One region of the Paenibacillus sp. JNU01 genome, then DNA from elsewhere that is predicted to be linked to it. Evidence: riboswitches for the same ligand, from Rfam matches in the RefSeq annotation. Region 1 holds a riboswitch; each other region holds the start of a gene.
The links. Region 1 has a riboswitch for cyclic di-AMP ahead of NLBNIHML_RS27770 (C40 family peptidase). Riboswitches for the same ligand answer to the same signal wherever they lie in the genome.

Region 1 (4,856 bases):
AGTACTTGAAGAACATATCCGATCCAATCCTGAATGATCCGCAGGCACTTGCCAACATGGACATTCTGGGAGCACATACGTATGGAACCCAGATTTCGAACTTTGCCTATCCTCTCTTTAAGCAAAAAGGAGCCGGTAAAGAACTGTGGATGACTGAGGTATATGTTCCGAACAGTGACAACAACTCAGCAGACCGCTGGCCTGAAGCACTGGAGGTTTCCTATCACATGCACAATGCCATGGTGGAAGGTGATTTCCAGGCCTATGTGTGGTGGTACATCCGCAGACAGTATGGTCCGATGAAAGAAGATGGTACCATAAGCAAACGCGGATATAATATGGCCCATTTCTCCAAATTTGTACGTCCTGGCTACCTGCGAGTCGATGCAACGAAAAATCCGGATACGAACACATTTGTCTCAGCCTATAAAGGGGATAATAAAGTAGTCGTCGTGGCAATTAACCGTGGAACTTCGGCCACAAGCCAAAAATTCGTTCTGCAGAATGGTAATGCCTCCACGGTGTCCTCATGGGTTACGGACAGCAGTCGCAACCTGGCAAGCGGGGCCTCGCTTACCGTATCCAATGGAGCCTTCACGGCACAACTCCCCGCTCAGAGCGTAACAACATTTGTTGCCAACATTACTGGTGGGAATAACGGTGGAAATACAGGCAGCGGCACTACTTATGAAGCAGAGACCGGAACAACACTTACGGAAGCTGCCATTGAAACGATCTACCCCGGTTACACAGGCTCCGGGTATGTCAACTTCAATGCAATGACTGGTTCAACCATTCAATGGAACGCTATTAACAATACGATTACTGGCACCAAAAATGTAAAGTTTCGTTATGCGCTGGAAAGTGGAACACGTAACCTCGACATTTTTGTTAACGGAACCAAAGTTATCAGCAATGAGCCCTTTCCAGCAACGGGAAGCTGGTCCACTTGGGTTGAAAAAACAATACAAGTTCCCATGAACACCGGGACCAATACCTTGAAAGTGGTTACAACGGGAACGGAAGGACCGAATATTGACAGCATTAATGTTACCGCAGCACAATAAAACATTCCGTATAGTTGATGTTAGGATAATATCAAAAAATGCAAACAAAAAAAGACTCCTCATGCGTTAGCTTGAGGAGTCTTTTTATTCGATGCGGTCGAGAGGACTCGAACCTCCACGGGGGGTTAGCCCACACGGACCTGAACCGTGCGCGTCTGCCAATTCCGCCACGACCGCATATTATATCTCCGTGATTAATCTCGGCGACAAGAAATAATATATCATGCCCAATCTATCATGTCAACACTGAAAATAATAACATGAAAGCCCGAACCAGACATGCTTGTCCATTCGGGCTTTACCTTCAACTAATCATTTGGTTCATCAAAAAGGAGTCATACTACAGCTTGGAAGGCCAATTGCCATACCAGGCATAACCGCCTCTTCTTTCTTTATCAATGTCACTCAATTTGTATTTAACTACCCCGTCTCGTCCAATGAAAATGGGTCTATCCGTTCCTATTTCATAGAAGCGTGCCCAGATCGGTGCTGCTTTGGAATCAGCGATAATCTTGCTATCACCATTTGCCCTTTCATACTTGTAACCCGTAATTTTCACCTTGTTAAACCAGTCCTCTGCTCCTTTAATGGATGCGGTAATTTTAGCGGTAGCAGGCCTTGTTTTCAGAAATTTAACAATCGTTACACTCTCTCCAGCTGTCAGCGATGGTACTTCGTAGATTCTTGCGCTCGCTGGTTTAAGGGAACTGGAATCATGTTGTTGTCCCCATGCTGTAAGCTTCCCGCCTGAGACGACCTGAGTATTCAGAATCGCCTCCACACCTTTGGCAACTGAATTTTTACTGCGATTAGCAAGTGTACTGTCGATAAATGAGAAATCACCTTTGCGTGTTGCTACTTCATCGAGCATGATCATTACATTAATCATTGCATCATCATTGTAGGTAATATGCTTGTGATATCCAGAGCTTTGGTAGACTTGTGGCCATCCGCCGTTTGAATACTGCATATTGATCAAAAAGTTGATTCCTTTGATTGCAGCTGTGGAGTAGCGTGGATCATTCGTCTTTTTAAATTCCTTCGCCAATCTTCTAATTTCTGAATATGTAGCCTTGTTGTCAATCGTGGACTTCGCCCACTCTCCACTTGTTTGTTTATAATCTTTTCTCCAACCTCCATCCGGCAGTTGGTTCTTCAAAATATCTGAAATACTCGCTGTAGTACCCGATGCATCAGCAGCAGATACCGTCCCTACAGGTAGAACTGCAATTCCAACTGTTGAGAACACCATGGCGCATGCCAGGACAAAAGTAACTATTTTCTTTGCTTTCAAATGTAACACTCTCCCATGTTCATTGTAATAACATCCACAATTCTACCTTACCTATAATGCCCGTCCTTAAACCTCCTTAATTTAAATATATAACATAATAAAATCTATTTTTATCCAATATGTGGATTGGATAATCAGATGATATGCAAAAAATCAATTATTGTCAATATATGCAACTTAATGAATATAATCTCTTAAATTCTACATAACGGATAGTTCTTTTAACTCATGACAAACTTATTTATTTATCCAATTTCGTCTCAAACGAATCAATAATGACGTTTTTGTCATCAATGATACCCAAACTTGACGCCTTCTTTCATATAAAATCGTTAATTCCGCTAACATTGAGGTATTACGAAGGGGTTTAAAAGGGTTTGACAATTACGCATTTATGCAATATAGTTTCAAATAGTTACAAAAACTTAATTATTCATTGCCGAGTTTCAGGTTTGAAAACGGGGGAACCATTTTGGGTGAATTATTCTTATACATAGGAAATATAGGGAACCTTCTACCGAACCCTTAGCTAACTCCGTAGGCATCGAAGGGAGAACATTGATTTTGAAAAAACTGATTATCTCCATTTTTGGAGCGGCTGTACTATTTACATCCGGGGCAACAAGCACAGAGGCAAGCAGTATTAACTCCGTAGTGAACAACATGACAGGTATTCCTTACAAGTGGGGTGGCACGACTCTGGCCGGGTTCGACTGTTCCGGGTTTATGAGATATATTTTCAATAAATACAGCATTGAATTGCCACGTACTTCGCAACAGCAAGCCAAAGCAGGTACTCCAGTAGCCAAGAGCAATGTTCGGACAGGTGATCTGGTGTTCTTTAACACAACAGGCAAAGGCATTTCACATACAGGTGTTTATATCGGCGGCGGACAATTTGCACATGCATCCAGCAGCAAAGGGGTAAGCATCACCAAAATGAGCAATCCTTATTTCAATGATCGTTACGTAACAGCACGTCGGGTAACTGGACAGTTTATGTACGATAAAATGTTAGGGAAAATGTAGGTATAATATCAAAGAGGAGGCTCCGGATCAACCGGAACCTCCTCTTTTGTTTGATTTCCTCTTTAGGAGGACAGTCCTTGGACTACCTCCATCTTACACTTAATGCAGCGCCTTCTGCACTCGCATCGCGCCTTGGGACAGGGCATGTCCGCCTCCTACAGCTCCGGCCACAGCAACGGTCTCCATAATCTCCTGATCTGTAGCGCCCTTGGCACGTGCTTCTTCTACATGATAGAAGGTACATACCTCATTGTTGGCGAACAAGCCAATACCAAGCGCGATGAGCTGTTTGGTCTTCGCATCAATCGCCCCAGGTTGGAAGCATTCTCCGGTAAACTCATGATACGACTTCACCACACCTGGCAGCACATCACTTAATGCTCCAATCTGATCCTTGTAGGCATGAACTTTATCATTCATCAATGTCATGTCTTGCAGCACACCCTCTCGGCTATAGTTACAGAATTTCTTCACTGTACCTATCTTCTCTCACGAGTGAGTCAATTATGCCAAGAAATCATGGTAATTCCAAACATTTGTACGCTCATACTTCTGACATAATGATCGTTGTTACTCACCAAGTGGACTTTGCCGGGGTTCGCTGAACAACTGATAGCGGTAACCACGATCCAACTTGACGACACGTCGATTCTGACGACGGATAAGTACCTGCTCGCCATCCCAGGCAACGACAATCCCGGTTACATCGTTCGATTCCAGCTCGTCCCGTACTACTCTGACTTTCTCACCTGACAGACGCAGGGCGTCCAATTCTGTATCACTAATCATGTTCATGGCTCCTATATTCCAAATTTATTTACAAAAAGAGACCTAAATGAAAAGTCATTTAGGTCTCACGTGACTGTATTGGACTGTCATGTCATTCGAAATTATGTCCCGACTGAAAGTTACCGCTGCGCGTGCTCTTTGCTGTCGTTCTTCTCGAACCAAAAATCAAGCACTTTGGCGGACATCACACGTTCTTCAAGGTACTCCACTTGATGCGGTGTAAATTGTTCTTTCCAAGAGAAGGACAACTCTTCGCATAAGCCTACAATTGTCAGTAATTCTGACCAGGCAACATAGCGTTTGTACCAGAAAAATTGAGGATGTTCAATCATATAGGGATAAAGGTCATCGAATTCCGTATGTTTACAATCCAGGGCACGTTCAAAATGAACTTTCGATTCCGCCAGCTTATCATTAAAGAATTGTTCTGTTGCCGGTTGGTTCCCCATGGTGTTGCCTCCTCTCCCTAACATAACCCCATTATAAATGAAATTAGCGGCCATGCAAAGGCATAGTTCAAAAAATAGGCCCTATTCCTTTAAAATGTCACATTTCGTTATCGTCAAATTGTACCGTCCCATCGTTCAGGGAACGAATGCGTACCAAGGCTTCCACCGGAATCCCCTGTTCACGAATCGTTCGTGCCCCTGCCTGGAAACATTTCTCTACCACAACAC
Region 2 (4,856 bases), 2.2 Mb from region 1:
CTGAAACATACAAAGTTGCCGCTACCGGATTTCCGACACAACAAGCCGTGGTGAAGAACGGAGAAAAAGTCTATCAATTCTATGCCGATGATGTGCATGATTTCGCCTGGGCAGCTTCACCGGATTTTGTCTACGCCGAGGAACCCTTCTCTGCACCCAATGTGCCTGGTGTACGAATCAAATTATATTTGGATCCTGCTCATCAGGATCTGAAGGAACGTTATTTCTACGCCGCGAAGGCCGCTCTATCCAATTATAGCAAATGGTTTGGCCCGTATCCTTATGCTACCTTATCCATCGTTGTTCCACCCAAAGCGGGGAACGGTGCTGGAGGTATGGAATACCCTACGCTGGTAACGGCCTTTGGAGCCGATGACACTACTCCAGGTTATGACCTGGAACGTACCGTAGTCCACGAGATCGGACACCAGTACTTCTACGGCATGGTTGCCAGCAACGAATTCGAGGAAGCCTGGCTGGATGAGGGGTTCACCTCTTATGCAGAAGACAAATTGATGGAGCAGGAATACGGATTGATTCCGAATCTGCCGGTACAATCGGGCCTGATTACGTCTCCTTCATCCTTAACACAAGAATCCTGGAAGTTCGATTCACAGAATGAGTATGCAGCCAATGTCTACACACGTGGCAAGCTTGTATTGCTTGGTATTGAACATCAAGTCGGCACAAAAAAGATGGAACGCATTCTCTCTACCTATGTGAAGAAGTACCGCTTCAAACATCCCACTTCGGCAGATTTTCAGAACGTTGTGGAACAAGTGACCCGCACGTCCTGGTCTGATTATTTTGACCAATACGTCTACGGTAATGGAATGGCTGACTTTGCTGTAGAGAAGATTCGTGTTACGCCTGTACAGAAAGACGGTCAAACATGGTACGAGTCATCCGTGACGATCGTCAAAAAAGGCAGTGATTACAACGCCGTTCCTGTTCGCATTGCTTTTGAAGACGGACATACCCTCACCAAGCAATGGGATGGCATAGAAGATCGAATTACCTATAAATTAACGCACACATCCCCCGTAGCCTGGGCCATGACCGATCCCCTGTACACGATCGTGCTGGAGAACCGCCATATGAACAATTTCCTAAAATCCGGACTGGATGAGCAGACGAAGTCCCGCTGGAGCATGAGTGTAACCAAACTAATAGAAGCCATATTCGGAGGTCTGTCATGGTGAGGTGGATACGGTGAAAGCGAAAATACGTGAAGGCTGGTTTCTCGTCCGTCAGCATATGTTCATTGCGGCACTCTTATTTCTTTATCAACTCATTTGGGGATATTTCTTCTATCGAATGGTACAATCGGCAGTCATCCCACTCCTCCTGCGCTATCCAGATTCTGATGCCGGGGAACTGAGTACACTTTTGTTCAAAATGGAAAGCCAACTTAACCTATCTACCCATCCGGAGGTTCATCGTTATCTATGGATTCTGGGGGGCATGCTGCTGGTTCGCATGTTGATCAGCCCCCTTATTCAGGCAGGACTGCTCTACTCACTTCAGCACTTTAATTCTACAGAAGAGCGCATCCCATTCGTCCGTGGAATCAAAAAACTGTGGAAACCGATGCTGCTGCTGCACACCATACGTACATTATTGATACTTCTGCCCGCCTACTGGCTCATACCGAAGCTCTACTCGATCCTCATGGACGGATTTCATTCCCTTCAATTACTTTTGCCTGGTATACCTTATGTTGCTGCCTGGATTGTATATGGATGGGTCATCCACCATGTCATGCTCTACATGCAGTTCGGTGTGTCGGCACCAGAAGGAGAAGGCGGGGCTCACGGCACCCTCAAAGCACTCTGGATTGCACTGCGTCATCTCATCGCCGTTATCGGCATTGCTCTCCTGCTGGGCGGAGTCCACTTACTCGTCTTTGGGGCATTCACTTCAGCCTCATGGTTATTAACGGGACTTACCGGACTTATACTACAGCAGACGTATCCACTTGCCAGATGTCTATTGAGTCTGTGGAAAATATGCAGCCATTTCCGATTGTGGCAGTCCAAAGTATCCAAAGGTGAGAGCATTTAGTTTAAAAATTGTTACCATCACATGTTAAACTCATGGCCTGCTATGTACTTATAAATAGGCAAACCTCAACCTTTCCCCGTCAAAGGTCGAGGTTTTTTTTGCTAATTTTGTTGCTAAACGTTGCCAAAGACGTACTCCTCTGTTACAATAATCGCAGTGAGTTTTTAGTAACAACTTTGTAATCTTTACATTCATATTTGTAACTACTTAAAATTAAATCGTCATTTCTTGATTTCGCAGGTGCATAACTAGCATAGCCAAATTCCTGGCACCTGGGAAGCGGGGGAACCAGTTATGGGTGAATTGATCTTGCTACAGAGGGATCATAGGGGACCTTCAACCGAATCCTTAAGCTAACCTCGCAGGCGTTGGAAGGGGAATATCTCTTGTTCAAGAAGAAATTAACCGCAGCTGTACTTAGCATCACATTCGCATTATCGCTTGGTGCAGGTAGCGCATTCGCAGATTCAAAAATGGATAAAGTAATTGATTCAGCAATGGGAACTACATACAAAAGTGGGGGAACAACGCTTAACGGCTTTGACTGCTCCGGATTTACACGGTATGTATTCGACAAATTGGGTATTGATTTGGCACGCCAATCCAGTTCCCAATTCGACATGGGCGATTCCGTATCCCGCATGGAAATGAGAGCTGGCGATCTGGTATTCTTTAATACTACAGGTAAAGGCGTATCCCATGTAGGAATCTTTGTAGGGGATGGAAAGTTCGCACACTCTTCTTCTTCCAAAGGTGTTACGATCAGTGCATTGAGTGAAAGCTATTGGGCCAATCGTTATGTTGGCGCTAAACGGATTATGAGCACGGACGCGTATGAATCACTGGCCCTTGACTAGGGACAAGCTGAGCAACATGATACTGTAACCATGAACCATACTGTAACGAAGCAAGAAGCATAACAGAACCGCCCGGTACATTCTCCGCAGGAATGTATCCGGCGGTTTTTTTGTGCTTCCATCCTGATTCATATTGCAAGTTACGCTCGGGGCTATCCTGCAACATCAACAGGCTCATTTTGTGCTCGTTCGTCCGTGCCCTTATGATGTTTTTACCCATCCTGTTATAATATAAACGGAATTACCGGAACTTTTGTTTCATATTTTTTTCTGGTAAGAGAGACTTGCTAAATGAATATCTCTTTTGTAGAGTGGACAGAGAGTTCTGTTTCAAGGAAAGGAGCATGCAGGTGTATGAAGGAAGCCCCCGTAACGTTTCACGTTGTACCCATGCGAGAAGAACATGCGGAGCTCATCTGCAGTTGGCAGTATGATCCGCCTTACAATATCTACAGCTGGCTCCCCTGGGAGCAGATGAAAGCGCTGGAAGTGGAATTCGGAGATGCACAGCTGCGGCAGGAGCAATATGCGATTGTCCTGGATCAGAACGATCGTATATGTGGATTTGCTCAATACTTCCCACTTCAAGGGGTAACCCGGATTGGCCTCGGCATGCATCCAGAGCTGTGTGGTCAGGGGCAAGGGACAGCTTTTGTCACGGCCATTGTACAGGAAGCCATTCGCCGAAATCCGATGAATGAGATCGATCTGGAAGTGCTCACTTGGAATGCTCGTGCCATTCAAGTCTATCTAAAGAGTGGATTTGTCACCCAGGATACATACGAACGACAGACCCCAAGCGGCTTGAAGCCCTTTCACTGTATGGTTTATGAAGGGCCTCGTGATTAAAATCCATTGCAAAACAACCAAATTTGCGCCTTGTTATGTGATTAGTTCAAAAATTTCCCACAAAATGCTATGATGTCAGTACAGGTTCCGTTATAATGATATGGATAGTTTCAGGTTAGATGATCTTTCATTCTGGAGGGGACATAAGGGATGCACAAATGGATCATGAGCGGAGTATTTTTTGCAGCATGCGCTTTAGCTATTGTTTTAATGTTTACGCTTCCAGGGAAAGAAGAAGTGGCTGAAGAAGCCAAGCCTACCATGCCGGAAGTCACATTGGATGCCGGACAGGCTGAAGCACTGGTCAAAGCCAATTGTATCTCCTGTCACGGGGATCAGCTTCAGGGTGGCGTAGGACCTGCTCTAGCAAACATCGGCAGCCAGGATGATCTGGAGAAGATCTACACTACGATTGTCAAAGGTAAAGGTGGCGGTATGCCTTCCTTCAAGGGCAAACTGCAGGATGAAGAGATTGCTAATATCGCCATGTGGCTGTCAGAGAAGAAGTAATCTCTGCACACACATAACAAAGAGGCCCTTAATCCCCTTTTGGGAGAATAAGAGCCTCTTTGTTATGCTATTGATTAGGCATCTGCCGCATGCTCGGCCAGAAAGGCCTCCACTTCACGTGCGGACGGCATCCCGGACTGGGCGCCGAGCTTCGTCACGGATAACGCGGCCGCACCCATGGCAAAGCCTACGGCCGCGTCCAACGTCTCACCGCGCGCGAGGGCTACCGCCAACGCGCCGTTGAAGCAATCGCCAGCGCCGGTCGTATCGACGGCGCTTACGGCGTAGCCGGGCGCACGGCATGCGCCGGCACGCCCTGCCTGTACGCGGCCACCAGGCGCCGCCGCGTACACAGCCCCCTCGGGGCCGAGCGTCGTGACGACAGCGGCCCCGAGGGATGCGGCGAGCTCTGCGACCGCCGCATCCAGGTCTTCCGGCCGGAGATGATCCCGGCCGGTCAGCACGGCAAGCTCACTGCGGTTCGGCGTGACAACGTCCACGCACCGCAGGAGCTCCTGGGGCAGACCCGGCACCGCGGGAGCCGGGTTGAGCACTACCAGTGCGCTGCCTTCAGCC
Region 3 (4,856 bases), 1.7 Mb from region 1:
GATGCTGTTGACCTTTGTTATTCTGCTGACGACTGCCGTTCCTGTGGCATTGGCAAGTGGAACTACAGATAATTCAAGCAGTAAAAAGCTGGTGCTCGGTACAAGTGCCGATTTTGCACCATATGAATTCCATAAAGTGATTAATGGTAAAGATGAAATCGTTGGTTTTGATATTGAGATCGCCAAAGAGATTGCCAAAGATCTTGGCGCTGAGCTTGTGATTGAGGATATGGGCTTCGACGGTCTTCTGCCTTCATTGCAGAGCGGGCGTGTTGATCTGGTGATTTCAGGTATGACGCCGACGGATGAGCGGAAGAAAAGTATCGATTTTTCCGACACCTACTATAAATCAAAACAAGTGATCATGGTTCGCAATGTGGATAAAGACAAATATCCAACCATGACCGAACTTGAAAATGCGAAGATTGGCGTTCAGAAAGGCTCCATTCAGGAAACGATCGGACAGAGTATTCCAGGAGCGAAGCTTACTGCGCTTGATAAAATCTCGGATATCGTGCTTCAACTGCAAACCAAACGTATTGACGCGGCAATCGTAGAAGATACCGTGGCTGCAGGTTATCTGGACGATATCATTGGACTTGCTGCTGCTGTTCCGGACGAAGAGCAAGCAGAAGCGGCAATCGGGATTCGTAAAGGCAATACCGAGCTGCTAGCAGCCGTAAATGGAACACTGGAGCGATTGAAAAGCGAAGATAAAATCAATCAGATGGTGACGGACGCCAGCCTCTTGATGGCGGACAAAGCAAACAAATCACAAAATATTTTCCAAGTATTCTGGCAGTACAAAAGTTTCTATGCTACAGGTATAGGCTACACACTTCTATTGTCTGCACTTGGGGTTATCTTCGGGGTAATTATTGGATTGATCATCTGTTTGTTCCGTTTGCATGACGCTGCAATTTTGCGGTGGATCGGTACTGCTTACGTTGAAGTGATCCGTGGTACACCAATGCTGGTACAATTAATGATCATTTACTATGGTTTTTCCCTAAGCTTTGGCATTAACTTCACTGCACTTCAGGCAGGTATCATTACACTTTCAATTAATAGTGGTGCTTATCTGGCAGAGATTTTCCGTGCAGGTATTCAAGGTGTGGATCGGGGTCAGTTGGAAGCAGCTCGTTCCCTGGGAATGGGTAGAGGGGCAGCAATGCGTTATATTATTTTACCGCAAGCCTTCAAAGCTGTATTACCGGCGATCGGTAATGAATTCATAACCATCATCAAAGAATCCTCCATTATCTCCGTTATCGGTATGGTGGACATTATGTATCAGGCAAGTGTGGTCAAAAACATTACGTACCAAGGCTTGAGTCCATTTTTGATTGCAGCAGCCATCTACTTTGTAATGACGTTCATTTTGTCCAAGCTGCTGGGACGACTGGAAAGGAAGTTGAGTGCAAGTGATAGACGTTAGACAATTACACAAATCTTATGGAAATAACGATGTGCTTAAGGGCATTAACGTGACGATTGGCAAAGGTGAGGTTGTCGTGGTCATCGGTCCTTCCGGTTCAGGGAAAAGTACATTCTTACGTTGTCTGAACCTGCTGGAACAACCTACCTCGGGAGAGATTGATTTTGAAGGCGTGTCAATCACCGATCCGAAGCACAACATTAACGCAACTCGTGAGAAAATGGGTATGGTGTTTCAACATTTCAACCTGTTCCCACACAAAACGGTAGAACAAAACATCACAATCGCTCCGATCAAAGTAAAGAAACAATCCACGCTGGAAGCGGAAAAAATTGCTGCTGATCTGCTTAACACCGTGGGCTTGTACGATAAAAAAGATGTATTCCCGAATCAGCTGTCCGGTGGACAGAAGCAGCGGATCGCCATTGCTAGAGCACTGGCCATGCAGCCGCATGTCATGCTGTTTGACGAGCCTACATCGGCACTGGACCCCGAGATGGTCGGCGAAGTTCTGGATGTCATGAAACGTCTTGCAGAAGGCGGGATGACCATGGTCATCGTAACGCATGAGATGGGGTTTGCACGTGAAGTGGGAGACCGTATCCTGTTCATGGATGGCGGGGTTATTGTGGAAGAGGGAACACCTGATGAGGTGTTTGGAGCACCGAAAAATTCACGTACACGTGACTTCCTTGCGAAAGTACTCTAAATGAATCGATTAAATAGCGTTACTGACTTCGAGTCGGTAACGCTATTTTTTTGTAGAAAATAATTACATATGGGATTCAAAAAGTAACTATTCTGTTACCAAATATATAGCGGATACCTGGCCCAAACACTTTTAGATTATTCAATATTCTTACACGTGCTTATACATGTTGAATCCATTTGGTAAGAATTACTACAAGTTCAGGTTACAAAATTGTGATATATTGAACTCTGCCGAAACTTCCGGACAGGGAGTGCGGGGGATGTAACGATGCAGATAGTGCAGGGGGAAGATCTACAGCACACTGCTTGGGGTGAATTAGGGGTACATATCGTTTCAAATGTAATGATGGACCTATAGGGTGGGCTCCTCATCCGAATCCGACAACTAACTTCGCAGGCACAATGAGGGAGGAAGACCATGATTAACAAGAAACGTATAGCCAAAACAGCAGTAGCATTAATGACAACAGCAATGCTCATTCAAGCCGTTCCGGCTCACGCCGATTCAGTTCATGTGGCCAAAGAGGGGGATACCTTCTACACCTTATCGAAACAATACGGAGTATCAATGAACACGTTAGTTAAAGCAAACAATGACATTTCGCCTTACAACATTTATGGTGGTTTGAAAATTACGATTCCCGGTAAGGCAAACAATGTAGCTGCCGCGGCGACGGAGAGCAAGACCCAAGCCAAAACGGTTACGACAGCAAGCTTGGACGTTAACACAGATAACAAAGTGGTTCAAGCGTGGGGTAAAACATTTGATTACAGTAAAACTGTGAACGTGAAAGCAACAGCATACTCTGCAGATCCGTCTGAAAATGGAGGATGGGGTGCGGTCGATTATTTCGGAAATGACCTTGAACTGGGTACGATTGCAGTAGATCCTAGTGTCATTCCTCTTGGAACCAAAGTACTGGTAACGGGTCACAGCCATCCAGGATTGCCAAAACAGGCTTTTGTGGCTACAGCACGTGATGTGGGCGGTGCAATCAAGGGTCACCGGATTGATATCTTTATCCCTGGTAGCAAACAGTCGGTAAGCACATTTGGTTTTCAGGATATCGAGCTGTACATTCTGAAGTAGAGCGTAAATTTCATTTAAACTGAATTCAAACAGGGTGTCTGCCAGTCGCTAACTTGCGATTGAACAGCACCCTTTTAATATTTCCATGATTACCTAACACGGTTATTCTATTCTTTCGCCTTCGGTAATCCCAGCATTTCGTCCAAGGTGACCAGTTCATATCCCCGGTTACGCAGTTCCTCAATAATTTCAGGCAAAGCCTCAATCGTGCCATTCAGATTCGATCCAACACCGCCTCCTGCATGTTGTAGAACGATGGAGCCAGGTTTTACAGCAGACAGGATGTTATCTTTCACCTTTTCCTTGGAAAGACCTTTCCAGTCCAGAGAGTCAACGTTCCAGTTCACAATACTATAATGTTGTCTGGCAGCCCATTGCAGCTGTTCTTCATTAATGTCTCCATACGGAGGTCGAATCATCTTGGGCGTATATCCCGCCAAATGGCGAATGATATCCCCGGTATGTAAAATTTGTTTGCGGAAGGCATTCATCGACAGCTTACTGAACTCCGGATGATTGTAGCTGTGATTGCCAACGATGTGCCCTTCCTTAACAATCCTTTTTACCAAATCGGGGTGCTTCTCAGCACGACTACCAACGATGAAAAACGTAGCTCTGACTTTATACTTTTTCAACAGATCCAACACCTGCGGAGTAAACCGTGGATCGGGCACATCATCAAATGTTAACGCAACCTGTTTAGTTGAAGGACCATTAGTTTTGAACGTATCGGCATATTTCTGACGTAACTGTCCCAATGTTAATTGTTCTTCTTCCACGGAATCAGTATTGGATACCGATTCACTTGGCGGGTCTGAAGCATCCCGTGATGAAGCTGATGGTGCTTGATATCCGCCTAGAAAAACAACGATAACCATCAGCATAATGAGGCGTACGCGCATAATAACAGCCTCCTTTTCCAAAATGACGTTCTCTATGGTATGCCCGTGGACTTGAGAAAATATGCGCAGTGTGAGAAGTTTCATTGCTGATTTAACTCATGACAGCCATAATTCCTCCATATATAACATATAGAAAAGGAGCGGTGGAATAGCCATGAGTACATATGATTTGAAATCGATACGTTTACAGGTGATTGAAGCAGGAGAGGATAAGGTTTTTCTCGTTACGGGAGGAAAAGCTCATATTGGCGCTGTAGCCACGTTCTATGTGGAAGATGAGCGGGTCAGCGGCACGACAGTCCATATTCCGGGACATAAGGAACAAGAACTGTGTGAGCGGCTTGCCCGAAAGGCTGCCCAACAATTAAAAATGACCGTTACGGTAATTATGGGTATCCATTTTGATTCCATTACACGGATGCAGATCGATGAAATCGTGCAGACTGCAGAGAGGCTAATGGAGGATCATCTGAGCAAGGATAAACGATCTTCCTAATATAAAGAGCAATCGCATGTTTTAATTTTATTTGCTAAAATTGAAACGAGTTGTAGATTGTTACGTATGTATGTTTATATACGATGTAATATCGACTAGGAGGAATAACATAATGTCCATTTTCAAACGTTTACGTGATCTAACCATGTCTAACATCAACGCTATTATTGACAAGGCAGAAGACCCAATCAAGATGACGGACCAATATATCCGTGACAT
Region 4 (4,856 bases), 2.2 Mb from region 1:
ATTTTATAATGCTGCGCGTACCCCTGCTTCCCACATTACGGTGCTGAGTGTAGCATACTCCTGCAGACTTAACGTCTCTCCGCGTCGGGATGGTTGGATACCTGCCTGCTCCAGCAGAATGTCTGCCTGTTCCCGGTTCTCCTTTGTGAAGAAACGTGCCTTCAGGTTGTTCGAGATTGTTTTTCTCCGTTGGGCAAAAGAAGCCTGTACCACTTCGAAGTAGTGTGCTTCATCGGGAATCTCAACTGGTGGTTGCTCACGAACCTTCAGCTTAATGACAGCTGATTCCACATTAGGTTGGGGAATGAAGACCGTCGGTGGCACAATACACACAAGCTCAGGAATACTGTAGTACTGAACTGCGATGCTCAGACTGCCGTAGTCTTTCGATCCTGGTGCAGCAGCCATGCGTTCAGCCACTTCTTTTTGGATCATGACAACAATGCTGTCCACTGGCAGCTTCTCTTCCAACAGTTTCATCATAATTGGAGTCGTTACATAATAAGGCAGGTTAGCCACAACACTGACTTTGTCCACCGATGCAAAATCGCTTTGGAACAGTTCAGCCAGATCAAGCTTCAGCACATCACCATGATGCACACGTACATTCGGATAAGGCTGCATCACTTCTCCCAGAATGGGAATCAAGCGCTGATCAATCTCTACGGCTGTGACAGGACCCGCTACCCGGGCCAATCGTTCCGTAAGGGCTCCAATACCCGGTCCGATCTCTAAAGCGCCCTTGGACTCGTCCAAATCGGCTGCATTAACAATTTTGTTCAGTATATTTTGATCGATCAAAAAGTTCTGACCTAGACTTTTCTTAAATGAGAATCCGTGTCTTTGAATAATTTCTTTGGTTCGCTTGGGCGTTGCAATTTCTATCGTCTCTTCCATATCCTTCATATTCTCACAATCCTTCACGTTCAATTTGCGCTAATGCTGTAGAGAACTCTTCCCGTGTAATCTGAAATACACCGAGACGTTTGTGGAACTGCTTACCGTTACAATATCCGATACCCAGCAGATTGCCCATCTCCATGCGACGTGCAGCAGCCTGCGGATGCACAATAAGTCCTGCCGCGATCAGGTCCTCCCAATCGATCAGGCTAGGAGCGCCTTCGTATGAAGTATGTACGCGTGCCAGAGCATGACGGATCGCCTCCGGTGAGGCATTCTCCACCCCAATATCCCCTTTGCGTGTGGCATCGGCTTCCGGAATGAAAGCATGTTTGCAACCAGGCACCTTATTCGCAATGATTTTACGAATGCGTTCGCCAGCATGATCCGGATCTGTCAGTACAATGACTCCCCGTCTCTCCTGAGCAAGCGCAATCCGCTTCAGAATGCGTTGGTTAATGGCTGATCCACCTGTTTCTATGGTATCGGCTTCCACGGCCCGACGGATGGCTACCGTATCATCACGGCCTTCCACCACAATGACTTCTTTTATCATGTTCCATTTCTTCCTTTCTAACGCAAAAAGAAGAGGAATATCCTCTTCTCTGCCAAACGGCGGGGGAGACTGAATTCAGACCCCTCCGCCGCATATTCCGCATGAATTATTCATGCAACTATTTTATAGCATTCCCATTTCAAAGTAAAACGATTTTAGTTCGCTTCCGGCTTCACCGGACCGATCACGTAGACCGTCTTGCCTTTCTTGCGTCCAAAATTCAGGGCATGCTTCACACTGTCATAATATACGTCAATTTTGTTGCCTTTAATGGCACCGCCTGTATCTTCCGCACGACGGAATCCCAGACCTTCGATATATACCCACCAGCCAATTGGAATGACTTTGGGATCAACCGCGATGGTGCGCCCTTCCGTTACACGAGTACCGGAAGCTGTTTTGGTTCCAATGCCAGGCTCTTCGGAAGAGTAGGCAGTCATGGATACATTCTTAAGTACTTTGGAGTATTTAAAAGAAGTCCCGGATACGGTAATCACTTTGCTGCCCGAGGCAGATGTTTTCTTCGAGTTCGTTGTTGTAGCCTTCTTCGTTGTTGAAGTTTGAGCTGATACGGTCTGAATCTCTGGTTTTTTCACAACAGGTTTTGCTTTGGTGCCGACAGCAATCACTTTATCTACACGATTATTCGCGACAGATTTGCCGACCATTTTTTTGGAGACCAATTCTCCATCCTGAAATACCTTTTCGATGTGCTGTACAAGTGTGCCTTCTTTGCCGTTCACAACGACACGGTTATCCCCTTTGTACAAGCTAGGGTCAGCCGTTTTAATTACTTTGTAAGCGATTGGTTGTTCTACATCCACTGTACGCTTTGTTACGCGCACTACACGGATCTTCATATCTGCTTTGATCGCAGTTCCAAGCGCTGGATACACCTTATCATTACTTTCAACTTGAATACCTGATTTTTGAATTGCATCTTCTACGGATGAATCCGTTGTATACAGAGTCTTGGTGTCTCCGTCTGCCGTAATGTTAACTGGAACGGCCCGCTCAATAACGATTCGGTCTCCATCTGTAATCGCCCCGTTCATGGACATGGATACCTTGTCGTGAGGGCTGACTGTGATCGACTGCTCCTCCAGCATTTCCTGAAGCATTCCTGTACGAGTCTCTACCACCTGAGCTTTGCCATCAATAACCAGTGAAATTTGTTTCCCGGCCTGACCGTAAACGACTAACAAGATCATGATTGTAAGCGCAATTGAGAAAATCGCGATCAATGCCATTTGACGCATGTTCTCATGCTTCCACCGCAACGCGAAAGACTTACTGGATGATCGTGACTCATGGGTCTCTTCTGGTTGGAATGTGCCCACTTCTCCGTCCTCCTTCATAGCCTCGCCGTCTAAAGTAACGCATGATGTCTTTGACGTGACTATACCAAATTTTCTACAGAACACAGATCGGACCAACTGATCGGTTCTGCACCATGAATCAATCTTCGCAACATGATGTCATCCTCCTGAATACCTACCGTATGATGACAACATTTCTTTTATTCAAAAACAAAAAAGCCAAAGAAAGAGTGTAAGAGGAACTCTTTCGTGGCTTCCGAATGATTTTGAATATCGGAAATTCATGCACGAGGTTGCCTCTCTTTTTCCGCTTGCGAGGTTAGCTGTCGGGTTCGGGCGAAAGAGAGCCGCCCTATCTTGGGTCCCCCGCTCATGGCGGACGCCCTTGAATTCACCCCGAGACCCAAAGAAGAAATCAAATACGGCTTCGCAGTTCCCTTCGCTGCTTTTGGGTCAGCGAACGTTGCGCATCGGCCAAATACACCGATGTTTAAGCCCTATTGGTTCCCCCGCTCTCCGTTAACGGAGACTCAGCGAGACTGATTCATGAAAGTAATGTTGTTTCATCGGAAAGTGTCCCTTTGTTCATCCCCCGAACATCTGTCCAATTTTCCGCACAACAATTCACTGAAAAGATGATATCCTGTTTTGATGCATGTTGTAAAGCGTTGATCAAGTACGTTTTTCTGAATATTTGGTTAAAATATTGTAATATTCTTGATTTATTTGGATCAAAGGGCAAATTAACTCCGCTTACCTGCCTTTTTCACCTCATTTGCTCGTTTTTTTAACGAATTCCAAATCGTTCCATGGCATTTTTGGTGGTTATTGCAGCAATTTCCTCCACCGAAATGCCTTTAATTTCCGCAGCTGCCTCTGCAACCAGACGTACATGCGCTGTCTCATTTCGTTTCCCGCGATAAGGGTGAGGTGTCAAATACGGAGCATCGGTTTCAATGAAAAATCGGTCCATCGGAACCTTCGCCAGCACCTCTTTGGGTTGCTTTGCGTTTTTGAATGTAATCGGTCCTCCGAAGGAGAGATGGAAACCCATATCGAGACAACTTTTTGCTGTTTCCCAGCTGCCCGAGAACGAATGCATCACACCACCAACTTCACTCGCCTTCTCTTCACGCAAAATTCTTATGATATCCTCATGTGCATCCCGATTATGGATGACAATCGGCATGTTCACTTCACGCGCCAAGGCAATTTGTTGTCGTAATACGCGATGCTGTATTTCCTTCGGTGAAGTATCCCAGTGATAATCCAATCCAATCTCACCGATTGCCACCACTTTTTCATGCTTACATAAAGATGCAATCCACTCCAAATCCCCTTCCTGCATTGTGATCGCATCTACGGGATGCCAACCTACAGCTGCATATATAAAGTCATACGTTTCAGCGAGTTTCATTGTCGTTGGAATTGTCTCCCGGTTAAAGCCAATGTTGATCATGCGACCAACTCCTGCATCCACAGCACGCTGAATCATCTCCTCGCGGTCCTCGTCGAATTGTGGTGCATCCAGATGTGTATGTGTGTCGAACAGCATCATGTCTGTATCTCCCTTCATGTCGAAATAACGACTATCTTCTTTTAAAAATTTAATTGGTGAAATTCAAATTTTTCAATGACTCATACATAAAACATTTTGGGCAATCTGTATATTACATCATTACGTTTGTTTCTTCACAACTACAATATATAGAAGATATAAGGATATTCTGATCTACATATTGCTGATTGTGCTAACTTTGCCTACTTTCATTTACAAAATTATGTCGATCTACATATACTCCCCATTAAAGCAGATTACTGTATCATGAAAAATAGCTCTTTTTGAAAGTCTTTTGATATCTAAATTCTTCATTGGATTATACCCACACGATTACAAGAAATAGGGGCGTATATGTGACGGTAATTCATGAATAATCGCATCCACCTTGTTTTGCGGGTAATACAAATGATGTTTCCCCCGGTGAAGCCCGCTGATGGAACGGACAATGTCAGATACTTCTGACAACTCACGTAAATTGTCCTGTCGATCCAGAAGAAGAATCTGCTTATCCGTGGATTCA

Region 2: it holds a riboswitch for cyclic di-AMP, as region 1 does, so the genes downstream of both, NLBNIHML_RS17940 (C40 family peptidase) here and NLBNIHML_RS27770 (C40 family peptidase) in region 1, are expected to answer to the same signal.
Region 3: it holds a riboswitch for cyclic di-AMP, as region 1 does, so the genes downstream of both, NLBNIHML_RS04615 (3D domain-containing protein) here and NLBNIHML_RS27770 (C40 family peptidase) in region 1, are expected to answer to the same signal.
Region 4: it holds a riboswitch for cyclic di-AMP, as region 1 does, so the genes downstream of both, NLBNIHML_RS17565 (resuscitation-promoting factor) here and NLBNIHML_RS27770 (C40 family peptidase) in region 1, are expected to answer to the same signal.

Annotation. Positions count from the first base shown of each region.
Region 1 covers NZ_CP169723.1:6,301,302-6,306,157, reverse strand. Annotated here, with positions in the region: partial or broken gene xynC (glucuronoarabinoxylan endo-1,4-beta-xylanase XynC) at 1-641, shown strand, start outside; gene NLBNIHML_RS27785 (carbohydrate-binding protein) at 642-1,067, shown strand; tRNA gene NLBNIHML_RS27780 (tRNA-Leu) at 1,160-1,244, opposite strand; gene pelA (pectate lyase) at 1,408-2,370, opposite strand; cyclic di-AMP (ydaO/yuaA leader) riboswitch at 2,789-2,920, shown strand; gene NLBNIHML_RS27770 (C40 family peptidase) at 2,926-3,390, shown strand; gene NLBNIHML_RS27765 (carboxymuconolactone decarboxylase family protein) at 3,490-3,819, opposite strand; gene NLBNIHML_RS27760 (hypothetical protein) at 3,961-4,179, opposite strand; gene NLBNIHML_RS27755 (hypothetical protein) at 4,299-4,628, opposite strand; gene NLBNIHML_RS27750 (xanthine phosphoribosyltransferase) at 4,726-4,856, opposite strand, start outside.
Region 2 covers NZ_CP169723.1:4,129,600-4,134,455, reverse strand. Annotated here, with positions in the region: gene NLBNIHML_RS17950 (M1 family metallopeptidase) at 1-1,202, shown strand, start outside; gene NLBNIHML_RS17945 (hypothetical protein) at 1,213-2,064, shown strand; cyclic di-AMP (ydaO/yuaA leader) riboswitch at 2,310-2,447, shown strand; gene NLBNIHML_RS17940 (C40 family peptidase) at 2,451-2,921, shown strand; gene NLBNIHML_RS17935 (GNAT family N-acetyltransferase) at 3,276-3,770, shown strand; gene NLBNIHML_RS17930 (c-type cytochrome) at 3,921-4,280, shown strand; gene rbsK (ribokinase) at 4,355-4,856, opposite strand, start outside.
Region 3 covers NZ_CP169723.1:1,123,653-1,128,508, reverse strand. Annotated here, with positions in the region: gene NLBNIHML_RS04625 (ABC transporter substrate-binding protein/permease) at 1-1,438, shown strand, start outside; gene NLBNIHML_RS04620 (amino acid ABC transporter ATP-binding protein) at 1,425-2,147, shown strand; cyclic di-AMP (ydaO/yuaA leader) riboswitch at 2,369-2,565, shown strand; gene NLBNIHML_RS04615 (3D domain-containing protein) at 2,568-3,239, shown strand; gene NLBNIHML_RS04610 (polysaccharide deacetylase family protein) at 3,347-4,141, opposite strand; gene lpdD (prenylated flavin chaperone LpdD) at 4,296-4,637, shown strand; gene NLBNIHML_RS04600 (PspA/IM30 family protein) at 4,750-4,856, shown strand, end outside.
Region 4 covers NZ_CP169723.1:4,053,407-4,058,262, reverse strand. Annotated here, with positions in the region: gene rsmA (16S rRNA (adenine(1518)-N(6)/adenine(1519)-N(6))-dimethyltransferase RsmA) at 4-906, opposite strand; gene rnmV (ribonuclease M5) at 911-1,456, opposite strand; gene NLBNIHML_RS17565 (resuscitation-promoting factor) at 1,612-2,796, opposite strand; cyclic di-AMP (ydaO/yuaA leader) riboswitch at 3,068-3,321, opposite strand; gene NLBNIHML_RS17560 (TatD family hydrolase) at 3,563-4,333, opposite strand; gene NLBNIHML_RS17555 (HD domain-containing protein) at 4,667-4,856, opposite strand, start outside.